3 regions of the Alkaliphilus metalliredigens QYMF genome follow, and region 2 is predicted to be linked to each of the others. Evidence: riboswitches for the same ligand, from Rfam matches in the RefSeq annotation. Region 2 holds a riboswitch; each other region holds the start of a gene.
The links. A riboswitch is a leader RNA that binds a small molecule or an ion and turns the genes downstream of it on or off. The one in region 2 is predicted to bind cobalamin.
Positions count from the first base shown of each region.

Region 1: another riboswitch for cobalamin. It lies ahead of cobU (bifunctional adenosylcobinamide kinase/adenosylcobinamide-phosphate guanylyltransferase); the one in region 2 lies ahead of AMET_RS07475 (class I SAM-dependent methyltransferase).
Region 3: another riboswitch for cobalamin. It lies ahead of AMET_RS02625 (hypothetical protein); the one in region 2 lies ahead of AMET_RS07475 (class I SAM-dependent methyltransferase).

Region 1 is NC_009633.1:3,718,755-3,723,624, forward strand. It holds gene AMET_RS17785 (histidine phosphatase family protein) at 1-386, opposite strand, end outside; gene cobS (adenosylcobinamide-GDP ribazoletransferase) at 442-1,182, opposite strand; gene AMET_RS17795 (cob(I)yrinic acid a,c-diamide adenosyltransferase) at 1,184-1,726, opposite strand; gene cobU (bifunctional adenosylcobinamide kinase/adenosylcobinamide-phosphate guanylyltransferase) at 1,748-2,311, opposite strand; cobalamin riboswitch at 2,433-2,615, opposite strand; gene AMET_RS17810 (lipase family alpha/beta hydrolase) at 2,665-3,990, opposite strand; gene AMET_RS17815 (DUF2225 domain-containing protein) at 4,059-4,751, opposite strand; gene AMET_RS17820 (VanW family protein) at 4,868-4,870, opposite strand, start outside.
Region 2 is NC_009633.1:1,568,486-1,573,355, reverse strand. It holds gene AMET_RS07480 (ABC transporter substrate-binding protein) at 1-1,386, opposite strand, end outside; gene AMET_RS07475 (class I SAM-dependent methyltransferase) at 1,455-2,285, opposite strand; cobalamin riboswitch at 2,452-2,630, opposite strand; gene AMET_RS07470 (redox-sensing transcriptional repressor Rex) at 2,734-3,384, opposite strand; gene AMET_RS07465 (FmdE family protein) at 3,666-4,190, opposite strand; gene AMET_RS07460 (sensor histidine kinase) at 4,608-4,870, opposite strand, start outside.
Region 3 is NC_009633.1:543,949-548,818, forward strand. It holds gene htpG (molecular chaperone HtpG) at 196-2,076, shown strand; cobalamin riboswitch at 2,283-2,464, shown strand; gene AMET_RS02625 (hypothetical protein) at 2,688-3,191, shown strand; gene AMET_RS02630 (CbiM family transporter) at 3,213-3,884, shown strand; gene AMET_RS02635 (energy-coupling factor transporter transmembrane component T family protein) at 3,913-4,674, shown strand; gene AMET_RS02640 (energy-coupling factor ABC transporter ATP-binding protein) at 4,671-4,870, shown strand, end outside.

The sequences.
Region 1 (4,870 bases), 2.2 Mb from region 2:
GCTCGTTCATGCATTTGCTTCATGCTTTCCCCATTGGGAAACTGAAAATTTACTGAATCAGTTCTAATTCCATTATAAATATCTGGATGTGTTTCTTGTACTGCCTTCATGGTCCATCCTTCCAAATCTCCAAAGTGGAGCTCTTTAAGCTCTTCTACAACAATGACTTCTTCTTGTCGTTCCCCTCTAATTGCCTCTGCAGTTTCATAGGCACGCTTTAGGGGACTGGTATAAATGACATGCATTTTTATGTTTCTCAATGCCTCTCCGCAGCCAGCGGCTTGAATTTTTCCTAATTGATTTAAAGGCCCATCAATCCAACCACAAAGCTTTTTTTCATAGTTATCCTGGGTTTCCCCGTGCCGTATCAAATAAATTCGAGTCATTTACGCACCCCTTCTTTTCATTATCATCCACCTACGATTCCTTTCCTCGGGTTCCTTAGAACAATCCTGCCCCAGTAATCAAAAGGATAAATAATAAATAGCATCCTTCAGTCAACTCACATAGGGATCCTAATGTATCCCCGGTCATGCCATCAATTTTCTTCATTACATGCCCTTTATATAATTGACTTCCTATGGGTAGCAGAAGAGCAAAAATAAGACTAGGCAAATGCATGGCCGCCAAGATAAAGGTCAACAAACTGCTGATCAATAGCTCTTTTTTACTGACCTTTCCAATAAAGAGATGTCCTAAGCCCTGGCTTCGACCATAGATTGTTCGATAACAGCCATATACGATAGCCTGTCTTCCCATTACTGGCATCAGTATGATTCCCCAATAGATTTGATGTTCTCCTAATCCCTGGATTCCGTAAAGCTTTAGAAGTAGGATAAATACCATAGCTAGGACACCATTCGTTCCCAGTCTACTGTCCTTCATAATCTCCAGTATGGTTTCCTTATTACGATTACTGTACAGTCCATCAAATGTGTCACCCAATCCATCTAGGTGTAGGCCTCCCGTAAGAAAAACAAAAAATCCCACGGTTAATAGAGCAGATAAAGAATGTGCTAGATATAGAGAAGCGCCTCGATAGGCTACCATGAGCAGTGCACCAATAATGCCCCCCACCACTGGAAAATAGATAATTCCTTTGTGAAATGCTTCCTCCATAGGAACATCCCTTTTGATAGGAATTCGTGTTAAGAATTGTAAAATACTAATAAATCGATTCATATCAATGTTCAATACCTTCCCTAGATATAATCCCTTTTTCGAAGGGATGCTTGATCATTTTCATTTCCGTCACATAATCTGCACGTTGGACCAAAACTTCTGGTGCTTGTCTGCCTGTTAAAATCAATTCAACATGATTGGGTTTTTTGTCTATGAGACTGATAATAGCCTCAACTGAGACAATATCCAAATAGATCGAAGCCATGATTTCATCTAGAATAATCAAATCATATGCATCTGCTATCATAAGCACCTCAATTTGTTCTATTCCCTGTCCAATATCTTCTTTTACCTCTACCCGTCTTTCTGAACTTAGATTTCGATAAAAATTATTGATAGGTCCAAATCTCATGATTTCAAAGCCTTCTCCCAGCTTCTCAATACTATTTAACTCTCCAGTTTCATTTCCTTTTAAGAACTGTACCATGAGTACACGATAGCCGGCCCCAGCTGTTCGCATTCCTTGACCCAGTGCAGCTGTCGTCTTTCCTTTTCCATCACCTGTATAAATATGTATTAATCCTTGTTCTAGCTTTTTACTCATTATAACCCTCCTTGTATTTTTCTATTTGATCCGTTGTGATATCCCACATGTCACTAAATAAACCTGGTCTGCTTCCTTGGCAATCATTTGGTTAACCCTTCCTGCAATGTCCCGAAAAATCCGCGCAAGCTTATTCTCTGGGACGATTCCCATACCAATTTCATTTGTAATGAATATGACTGGTATCTCTAAGCCCTTTACTGTATCTAGCAAGGTCTTTACCTCTGCTTGGATGTGATTCTCCACCTGATGAATTCTTTCTGTACCCACCTCATCCCAATTGGATTCTAGTTGAAACATTAAGTTCGTCACCATGATTGTGACACAGTCTAGTAGTACCCCTTCTATTTGACCGCCCAAGACACTTATGACCGGACCTAAATTTTCATACCCTTCATGGGTCATCCAATGGGATGGTCTTTGTATTTTGTGATGCTTGATACGTTCCTTCATTTCCTCATCGAAGGCTTGGGCAGTGGCAATATATAATATATTTCCCTGTTTCTCCCTCAATAATGACTCTCCAAAGCTACTTTTCCCACTTCTAGCGCCACCAGTAACCAGTACAAGTTTTTTTCCACTCATGAGCAAACCCCTTTTATTAATAGTTTAGTTCTTCAAATTCTTCAAAAAACAAAACCCTTACCTAAAATTAGGTAAGGGAATAATATACAAGCAGCAGGATCCACCCTTCCCTCCGAAGGTTTGTTTGGAATTAGGGTTGGCAGGTCTCCTGACTTGTGATTCTTCTGACACCCAGCACCTTCCCAATTGACACAATCAGTGGTTTTGCTGGACTCATCCTCACTTACAGTAGCGGGGGCTGTAGTGGATTTCAACCACTTTCCCTATTAAGCTTTGATAAAGCACCAATTCGATTTAATTCATCCTTATCATATCAAATTTATAGTTCATAGGCAATAGCTATATTGGCCCTTCTAGTTAGTGACTTCAAATGTAAATGTCACCTGCACAGAAGCACGGTCCTGTCTCAAGATCTCTCTTCCTTTCAATTCCTCTTCCACACCATTCCCTATAATGATAAAATCTAATTTCTCTAAATCAGTATCCTTTGTGATCATTTCACCTGTATAAATACCCCCTGGTATATTTTTTAGAGCTATCCAGACATATCGTTCTCCGAACTCTTCTGAAATGTATTCATACTCAGTGTTCACTTTTTTATCTTGATAGACTAAAAGTAGCTTGCCATTCTTTTCAATCTTTAAGCGATGATGGTAATGAAAAATAAAATGTAATGTTTCGCAAACCTCATCCTCCTCTATACTATCAATTATGTCTAACCCATAAATCTCTTGCAATATCTCTAGGGAGGCTCCCACCATTTGATGATGGTTCTTTTCTATTTCATAGTAATCGAAAGGGGGTAACTGGGCACTGTTTTTTGTTACAGTCCCATCTCCTTTATAGGTGACAGTATGATCAACAATGACCTCTTGATTCTCATAGATGAATTTTTTACCATCAACTAATAAACATTCATTTGTTTCTACATTGGTTCCTACAATCACATGGATCCCTTCCACTCGATTTCTTAGATGTCGCAGGGCGATGGCTTGATTCATTTCATCAAGTTTAAAATTATGATACCGAATCCAGGGTCTTGGGATATGCTTCAAATCCCCAAATCCATTCCTATAATATAAGATGTCTCCATAGTCCAATGCAGGAAGCATCTCTTGTATAGCGGGAAATGATTGATGGATTTCATGGATGTTTTCTATTCCCCAGGGAATATTCAATAATTTTCTTAGAATCCACATATATCCTCTTTTTATCATGTCATAGAGATTATCTTTTTGATTAGGATCATTTAACATTTCTCCCGTTGACCAAAAATAATAGGCATCAATGGCACCGGCGTTGGGTGTTCCAATCATGACTAAATTCCCAATGTCATAGTCATACTCTCCGCTTTGTATATAGCTCCTGGCCACGATTCCTCCCCTACTGTGGCAGAGTATATCAATTGATTGCCCTGGACACTTTTCTTTTGCTTTCCTTAGCATTGGCTTTAAATACCTGTCAACAATCTCATGGGATTCCTTTCTCCAGTCATAATAGCAAATAAACAAATCTTCATTTAAAACATATCCTCTTTGCTCTAGTCCATCAATGAGTGGTTTATAAATCCATCGAGCCACTCCGAAGCTCCAGTCCCCTGTTCCCGGGATCATATCTCTTCCCATTGACCCCATTAACCCTGGCAGAAAAATCATTGGTGGTTTAGGATTTTTCCTCATAATTCCCCTCCATAAATATTTTTACTATAATCTATGCTTTAATATAAGAAAAAAGCACCCATAGGGTGCTATCCTCTCTTATTTAGATCATATTCTTCCTTGGCCAATTGCCATTGGGTTCTTGATTTAAGCTGAATCATTCTTTTATTTTTGATATCAGGATGCTCTAATGTTTTAGCATACCATCGAATGGCCTCAGGATAATAACCCAGTCGTCTATTTAACTCTCCTAATAAGTATGATACCGAAATTTCATCTAAATTTCCCAAGGGAAGCGGCTCCGTCTCATAGGCTTCACTGTAACAATTTAAGGCAAACTGTAAAAAATCTTTCTCCTTTGAACTGTTTTGTTCTCGATGGAGCCAAGCTAAGCTTAAACAAAGCCCACCAATATAAGCCTTAGGCTTTTTAAGTAGTTGTCCTACTATCAATGCTAGCTTATAGCTTTCCTGGGCCTCTTCAAATGTTCTCACCTTTCCAAAGTCCCGTTGTTTCCATTTTGTCGCTATCTGAGCATATAAAAAATCTCTCTGGGCCTTTGTCAACTTTTCTTCGTAGCCACTCTCTGTAGCGCTGTATCCACATTGGGGACAAATCCAAACATGATAGTAAAAAGGATTGACCCCTTCGTAGGAAACAAAAAAATCATCATGTCTTTTTAGTGCCTTTAATTTTCTCGTCCGTACACGTTTTGTCTCAAACTGTGTGTCGCAAACTGGGCATTTTATTGTTTTGTCATAGAAAATTGCATTATCCACCATAAAACCTCACTCTAGTTATTATTGTTGTAAAACCATTATACCAAATTACGCAGATAAATTCTATGTCCAATCTTGAAAGAGACCATGGGTTTTCATACCCATGGTCATAATAATACTTA
Region 2 (4,870 bases):
ATCTAATTCCTGTAATTGCTCTAGGGCTAACTTATTTATTTCTTCATTGTCATAGCCTAGAATATCACTGTATCGTGTCCTTAATATATCCGCATCGTTACCCCAGCCTCCATGTCCTGTCAAGGCGACTTCGTAGTTTCCCGTTACTATGGCATTATCTCTGGTCTTTGTATCGGCACTTTGTACATTTACTTCAATGCCCACCTTATCTAAACTAATTTTCATTAGCTCTGCTATTCTAACCTCTGCATTGGAATTACCCGTCAATAATTGAAACGATACTTTTTCATCTCCCAACAATGTTTTAGCCTTATCCTCATCAAAAGGATATTTTTTCACTGCTGGATTATACCATACATGGTCCTCTGGTAAATAACCTGCACTTGCTACGACAGCAGCACCCCTTTCCACCTTGTCCACCATTTCTTGTTGGTCTATACCATAGGCAATCGCTTGACGAATCTCCTTTTCCTTAAATATCGGATTTTTTTCCATATTAAGTGTTAAACGGTATCCCCAAAATGCTGGATTCTCTAACACTGTAAAAGTAGGATCTCCCATATATCGATCCAATAAATCGGCCCCTACACCGATTTGGTCTATCTCTTCGTTCTCAAATGCCATAATTTCATCACTCACAGGCACAAATTGAATTTTTTCCACCTTCTGTTTTGGTCCCCAATAATCCTTAAAAGCTGTAAATTCGTAGGTACTGTGTTCTTTACTATAGTTCGTTAATGTATAGGGTCCACAGCCTATTACTGCTCTTTCATCCTGGAAGCTTTCTGGATCCTCTACCTCTGACCAAATATGCTCTGGAATGATTCTTACTGTTCCTATTTTTTCTAAAATAGTTGCATTCTTTTCTGCAAAAGTAAATTTCACCCTACCATCCTCTAGAATTTCAATTTCCTTTATTATTGACTGATCCCCAACCATAATATAATTCTGTACTGGAGGATGTTTTTCCGAAAACTCAAAGGAGAACTTTACATCCTCTGCTGTTAAGACCTGACCATCATGCCATTTTACCCCCTCCTGTAGCGTAAAGATATAGTTAAGTCCATCTTCCGAAACCTCCCATTCCTTGGCAAGCCATGGAATTAACCCTTCTTCACCGTATTCTAACAAACTATCAAAAATCAGCTGCATTTTATAAATACCAGGTCCTCTGGAATAATGTAGATAGGGTGATGGATATCCCCAGTCTCCGCCTCCTAGCTTTAGCACCACATCTTCTTTTTCTTTATTTGCTTCAGTTTCATTGTTTGACCCCACGGTTTCCACTTCTTCTTGTGAAGTATCTGTCCCACAACCAATAAGTGACAACATCATCATACCTACTACAATCATTACCATTCCTTTTTTCCATTGTTTCCAACTCATATCCTTCACTCCTCTTCGAGCTATTTTATTTTAGGAAATAGAACTCCCCTGTGAATATATGCTTACATTTATACACTCCAAGTCAAAACACCTATTTTAACCTTTGTTTTTTCCTTTACCTTGCCATTATTTTGATGTTTTTTTAGTTCTTCCTTGATATACATTTTTTCTTCTTCTTTTAATTCAACTTGCATAGAAATCTTATCTACATATAACTGCCATGTTTCCTCTACTGTTCTTATGTCCTCCCACTCTCTATTCAGGTAAAACACCTCTGGGGTATAACCCAAGTGCCACAGAACATTAAAGGCATAGTATACTTTTTTATCCTTTCGTTTTTCCAAAGAATATATTTTTGAAATTTCTGCTTCTACTTCATCAAAAATAGAGTCCTCTCGATCAACAAATCCACTTAAAAAACAATAGTTTTTACTAGCCTTTGTCATTTTTTCTAGGGTATTAAAATCAAATACGCCAGGTGTCATAGAAGCAAATACGAAATCAAAGGCTTTGTTCCACCCTTCTTTTTCTAAATCAATATCCTTCCAATCTTTCTTCAATGTTTTAATATTATCTAAATTCATCTTTTTAGCATTGTTTTGAAGATGGTTTAGCATATTTTCGGAAATATCTAAAGCAGTGATTTTCTTTACAATACGTGCCATCGGAATGGTATGTTTTCCAGGTCCACAGCCTATATCTAATACCGACATTTCTTCATGCAACATTTCTTTTTTTAATAACAAGTCTATAATGTCGCTGGATTCATTTTTCTCTAGAGAAACCTTTGTATTAAAGAACGCTGCTCTGTTATCCCAAAAAACTTCAGACTTTTTAGTATCCATTTTCTTTTTTTCCCAAGCATCTTTCCAGTACACAATTTTTTCTACATCCCTCATAATACTTCGCCCCTCTCAAATTCAACAACTAATTTGTGACTCTAAAACAAAAAACCACGAAAAAGTAAAGTAACAATCTTCATGATTGCACACTAAACCTTCGTGGTTTCATCTCAAATCAAAACAAAAAATCCTCAAGAAAAAACACCTCCCCTCCGAAGGTTTCGTTTTATAACAATATAAGGCAGGTTTCCTGACTTATGGATCATCTTACTCTCCGACCTTCTCGGTTTCCCAATGGCATTCGCGGATTTCATACCCATTTACAGTAGCGGGGGCTGTAGTGGATTTACACCACTTTCCCTTTTAACTCTATGAAAGAGCACCTTATAAGCTATTTTTTGTTAAATTTTTAATTATTTTAAATTTCTATTTAAAAATACTATATTATAGCAATTTTGTCAAATTATTTTCCATAAAAACAAATATTATTTAAAATCATATTGCGTTATTTAACCTGATCTTTTCCACTGTTGCTTACAAAATAAGATAGGGTAAGCAAACCATTGTTTAGATTCATGTTTTCTACAATTACTCCTTCTGGGGCGTCAAGATCTATAGGTGAAAAATTCCAAATAGCAGATACACCTGACTCTATTAATTTGTTTGCAGTATCTTGTACAAACTCCTCAGGCATACAGATTACTCCAATATCAATATGGTTTTCACTTATAAACTTTTGCAACTCATCTATATAAAAGATAGGGGCACCCTTAATCTTCTTACCCATAAACTTATATTTAATATCAAACAATGCCTTTAAATCAAATCCACAATTTTCAAAATCAATATGATTAACAATACCTTGGCCTAGGCTTCCCGCTCCTACTACCACGATACTGTAGCTCTGATTTAGGCCTAGTATCTTTTCAATTTCTCCATACAATACTTCTACGTTATAGCCATATCCCTGTTGGCCAAATCCCCCAAACTTATTTAAGTCTTGCCGTATTTGTGAGGGTGTAAATCCAATCATACGACTTAATTCTTTTGAGGAAATTCTATCTATATTTTTATCTATAAGCTGCTTTAGGTATTCATAATATTTAGGTAGCCTTCTAATAATAGCCATTGAAACATTACTGTAACTTTTACCCATATACCTGTCTCCTATTTTAAGATTTTTATTTTTCTTATAAAATTTAATAACTTCTTTAAAGTAGAATTTTTCTAACTGTATACCAAACCTTTGCGGTTTTATGGTTAAAGGCTGCGTTACAAGCTACTTTGTAGAAACCTCTTCATCAAGTACATAAAGAGTACCCAGTTTAATGAATAGTTGAAGTTATCCTTTTTAAAAACAAAAGCCATAAAAACACTTCTTGCTTCAGCAAAGAATGTGCCTTCATGACTTTATTAAACAAATATAACTAATTCGTTTTATAATTCCCTAGAATAATCTTTAAAGCAATCTAAACAAACCCTTTTCCCCTCCATTAAGCGAATTTTATGCTCTGGAGCTCCCTCTCCACAATCTTCACAGGCAATCGTGGTAAAAATCCTTGCTCTTTCTGGCAATTCAAATTTAGGTGTTTTAAATTCAAAAATTTCTTCGATTGGTGCCTCTAACAAATAAGCTTGTCTTTCTCCTCTATCCATTTTCTTGTCAGAAGGTTTCAATACAATTCTCATACTTTCTCCAGTGGTACGGTTAAAGAAGCTAAAGGCTTGCTTTCCAGTACCACGATAAATAAGATTTCCCTTTCCAAAGCTACATCCTAATAATAGTTGAATTGCATCTACACCACAGGCATCATTTTCCGTTACACATACTATATCTTCATCCTTTGAAAAACCAACCTTTAGTTTTTCTTTGGCGGCCTCATAGGCTTTATAGCCTATAGCTAACCCTGGACACTCATGCCCATGAAACGCCACTGCTTTTTCCCATAATTGTTTATCCATTTGTCATCCCCCTCAAAAAATTAATAAAGTCACTGAATACAGTTATAGCCCTTAGAACAACCTTCATGGTTGAAATATAGCTAGTTCGTCTTCATGACTTAGTATTTATCATAATTTTTACTTTATAATATCATAGTAGTATATTTTTCCAGTATTGTCAATTTATTATCAAATTATTTGCATTGTAATTTTCATCAATATCCTTTAAATCAGTACCCACTATGAAATCGAATAAATCTGAGTTTTCACTTAAAAACTTAATTCTCAACAAAATATTTTCCGTACTGGCTGAAAAATATCTAAAACATTCCAATTGCCTCCTCAAAACTTCAATCATCCACTCGCCTAGTCAACGTACTTATTAAGCAACAGCAGCGCTGACTATACGAGTCAATCATGTTGTTATTTCATTGTTTATTATAAGTCCGGGTGCACATGTCTCGGAAGATTGATCACGACTTTAGTACCTACATCTATCTGGCTTTCTACTTTAATTCGACCATTATGTCTTTGAATAATCCAGCTTGCTATGGCAAGTCCAAGGCCTGTCCCCCCTGTTCCGTCTATTCCCTTGGTTCTTGACTTGTCCGCCCTATAAAATCGATTAAATATGTTAGGTAAATCTTCCTTTGAAATGCCAATGCCTGTATCTTCTATAGAAATTTCCACCTCATTTTTTT
Region 3 (4,870 bases), 1.0 Mb from region 2:
GCACTGTCATATTTGCTATTTAAGCAGGGCAAATGGAAATATGTAAAAATAGCAGGGGGCAGCGCCTAAAATGATAAAAGCCCTTGACAAATCCAGTATATTTGATAGATTATAATTAGCACTCTATTCAATAGAGTGCTAATTAAGTTGATTATGGTAGTATCAGACGAATTTTAATAGGAGGAGAAAAATACAATGATAAAAAAAGAATTTAAAGCAGAATCGAAGCGATTACTAGATTTAATGATCAATTCAATTTATACCCATAAGGAAATATTTTTAAGAGAACTGATTTCCAACTCTAGTGATGCAATTGATAAGATATATTATAAAGCATTGACGGATGAAAGCATGATCTTCAACAAAGAGGATTACTACATAAAAATCACGACGGACAAAGAGAATAAGATGCTGATAATATCTGACATGGGAATTGGAATGACAAAGGAAGAGCTGGAGGAAAATCTAGGTGTTATTGCACAGAGTGGTTCCTTTACATTTAAAAAAGAGAATGAAATAAAGGATGGCTTTGATATCATTGGACAGTTTGGGGTAGGTTTTTACTCTGCATTCATGGTTGCGGATTCAGTGACGGTGATTAGTAAAGCATTAGGAAGTGACCAAGGGTATAAATGGGAATCAATAGGTGCAGAGGGATATACAATTGAGCCCTATGAAAAAGAAAGTGTTGGAACAGAAATCATCCTAAAACTCAAAGAAAATACAGAAGATGAAAAATATGAGGATTACCTAGAGGCGTATCGGTTAAAAACCATCATCAAGAAATATTCAGACTTTATCAGATACCCAATTAAGATGGATATTGAGACAAGCAAGCCCAAAGAAGGGGCAGAAGGTGAATATGAAGAAATAGTAGAAGAGCAAGTTGTCAACAGCATGGTGCCAATGTGGCGAAGAAATAAAAATGAGCTAACAAAGGAAGATTATGATCTTTTTTATTCTGAAAAGCACTACGGTTTTGATAAGCCACTAAAGCATATCCATATTAGTGCAGACGGAGCAGTCAGGTACAATGCAATTTTGTTTATACCTGAAAAAATACCCTATGATTTCTACACAAAGGAATATGAAAAGGGATTAGAGCTCTATTCCAGTGGGGTACTCATCATGAACAAGTGCTCAGACTTGCTTCCTGATTATTTCAGCTTTGTAAAGGGAATGGTTGACTCTGAGGACCTATCACTGAACATTTCAAGGGAAATGCTTCAACATGATCGTCAGCTGAAAATCATTGCTAAAAAAATTAAAGAAAAAATTAAAAGTGAATTAGAATTACTGCTGAAAAATGAGAGAGAACGTTATGAAGAATTCTACGATAGCTTTGGTAGACAGATCAAATATGGGGTTTACAGTGATTTTGGACAAAATAAAGAAACACTGAAGGACTTGTTACTATTTTACTCTTCCAAGGAAAAGAAAATGGTCACTTTAGATGAGTATGTAGGTAGAATGAAGGAGGACCAAAAGTACATTTACTATGCTTCGGGAGATTCTATTGAAAAAATTGATAAAATGCCTCAAACAGAGCTCTTGGCAGAGCAGGGCTACGAAATTTTATACTTTGCTGATGACGTAGATGAATTTGCTATTCGCGTGCTGGTAGATTATAAAGAGAAAGAATTTAAGTCTGTATCTAGTGGAGACTTAGGGATTGAAGAGAAGGATGAAAAAGAGGAGCAAGAAGAGCAAACACAAGGTAGTAAAGAAGTGTTCGCATTTATGAAAGAAGCATTATCTCAGAAAGTCAAGGATGTTAGACCCTCTAAGAGATTAAAAAACCATCCAGTATGTCTTGCAACCGATGGGGATGTGACCATCGAGATGGAAAAAATATTAAGTGCAATGCCAAATAATCAAGAAATAAAGGCCGAAAGAGTTTTAGAGATTAACATCAATCATGATGTATTTAAAACCCTAAAGGAAGCCTTTGACAATGATCAGGAAAAGCTAAAGATCTATACAAATGTACTATACAATCAAGCATTGCTGATTGAAGGACTGACAATTAACGATCCTGTAGAATTTACAAACGATATATGTAAGTTAATGTCATAGTTAAAGTTTCTTAAGCTAAGAACAAGACATGTAAATAGTGAGTAGAAACCCTCTGGAGAATGATTGGTATTCAGAGGGTTTGCTATGGGCGGAAGCTGTCACCTTGTCTGACACAAAATAGCCTCATCATCTTTGACCAGTTATTTTCTGTCCCATGGCTAAAACAGTTGATTTATTATTTTTCCAATGTTATACTTAAGTCGAATTGAATATTGTGTTAGACAAGCTTTCATTTAAAAATGAAATGGGAAGTTTGGTGAAAATCCAACGCGGTCCCGCCACTGTAATGGGGAGTCTTTTTATTAAGTATACCACTGGATAATATCTGGGAAGGTGTAAAAAGATGATGAACCTAAGCCAGGATACCTACTTGTTTAATTTGACGTTTTTCAAACCCACGGTGCATGGGTTTGGAGGCTTTTGATTTTATGCTTTTATATCTAGGAATTGCTCTCTATGATTTATATTCTTCTTCCTAAATGTACAGTATAGAGACAAAGTATATAGCCTTTTATTGCCTGCACATACATAGTAAGTGTGGGCTTTTATTTATAAAAATGTCCAGTTACACAATATTCACAATATATTATCACAAAAGGAGTAGATGTGTTGTGAAGAAAAAACTAAGTATTTTATTTGGTGTTGCGTTATTAATGTTAGTTTTGGTGGCTTGTGGAAGTAATGAGGAGGAGGTGAATACTGCTGAGGATGATGGACACGAAATTCCTTATGAATGGAGCGGTGTTTATACCTTTGAAGAAGATACTTATACTTTGAAGTTCAACAAAAATGAAGGAGATGAGAGCTGTATGATAGCCTTTATCTCAAAAGAGAGTGGTATAACAGACATAGAACACCATGCCATTCATATCATGGAGGCTGACATGGAAGACATTGCAGCGGATTCTCATTTTGTTGCAAAAGATGAATATGGCTATAACTTGATTTTAAATCCTGATACAAGCAATTTTACCATTGATATGGAGAAGTCAGGAGAATACTTTTTATTTGTAGAACATTTTCCAGAAGAATTTGACTTACAAGTACTAGATTCCAGTGGAAATGAACTTATGGCAAAAGATATGGTTGAATATGAGGGTGATCATCAGCATTAAGGATGTTATTTTGTACTTTGGATGCTTGCCCGGGCATCCAAGGTGATTTTAAAAGGTATATTTGAACTGGAGGTGATTCAAGTGCATTTGTCAGATGGTGTTTTGAATCTTCCTATGGCTGTAACGACTTCAATCGCAGCCGGGGGAGTTATGATTTATGCGATTAAAGGGATAAAAGAAGAAGAAATACCTAAAATCAGTTTGATGACGGCGGCTTTCTTTACCTTTGCATTAATAAGTATTCCTATAGGACCAAGTAGTGTACATCCTTTATTAGCAGGGTTGCTGGGTATTATGCTGGGTAGGCGTAGTCCTATTGCTATTTTTATTGGATTACTGCTACAGGCCATCATTTTTCAGCATGGAGGACTTACCACTTTGGGAGTCAATACATTGCTTGTTGCTTTACCAGCTTTGGCTTCCTACAAACTATATTCGAAATTAACATGTAACAAAAAATCACCTGCCATATGGGCTGGTTTTATAGGGGGATTTGCTGTTTTCACCTGTGTTTCCTTACTGATATTGGTTCTTTTTATGACAGATAGTCGGTATAGTGAAGGTTTTTTTTCTGTTGTTAATGTCTTGGCAGTAGGCTATCTTCCATTAATTGCAATGGAGGCAATTCTTACTGGATTTATTATTTCATTTATATACCGGATTCGTCCTCATATTTTAGAAACAACATCTTAAATAAATTAGATGTACAAAGGAGTCTTTTATGGTATCCACTAAACCGACAAAGAGAACAGACTATCATAATGGTCACGAAAAATTAATATCTTGGGGGAGAAACTGGGAGACTAGGACCAAAATAATGACTTGCTTTATGACAGCATTTGGTTTAATTGGTTTGGATAAGTTATCACTCCTGATTTTCTCCTTTTCTCTACTGTTGCTCATTGTAATCTCCATGGGATTTTCAATCAAGTATATACTCTCTAAGCTGGTGTTACTACTGCCTTTTCTGGCTTTAATGAGTGTGCCCCTGATCATTGGTCCTGGATTTCCAGTCACCAATGATCGGTTTGTTTTTCCTTTGATATTAACTTTGAAAGCATTATCTGTTTCTTTACTTATGTTTATTATGATTTTAAGTCAACCGCTACAACAATTTTTAAATGCTTTGTCCCATATGCATCTGCCGCCCTTCTTTATTTCGATTCTTTTTTTGTCATGGCGGTATACTTTTGTTTTATGGGATACCTTAAAAAACACCCAAAGTGCATTGGTTTCTAGGCTATTCAATACTTCATTTAGGAAACGTACGTTTAAAACCTATGGAGAGGTTATGGGAGGGATACTCATTAAATCAATTGATAGATCTGAAAAGCTTTATAGAGCAATGATTGCCCGGGGATTTTCAGGTAGAATATCTAGTTCAAAGCCCCAGTCTATTACAAGGTGGGATATCATAAAGTCATTTTTATTTGTGGGTGTGATCATATCACTTAATATCATTGAAAAGTGGTGGTTCGTATGAAGGCAATTATGATCGAGGGGTTGCGTTATAATTATCCTGATGGGACCCTGGCCATAGATAATATATCTCTTACCATAGAGAAACAGAAAAAAATTGCTTTTTTGGGTGCCAATGGTAGTGGGAAATCTACTTTGCTACATCATTTAAATGGACTGATTATTCCCCAGGAAGGGTCCATAAAAATTATGGGAAATGT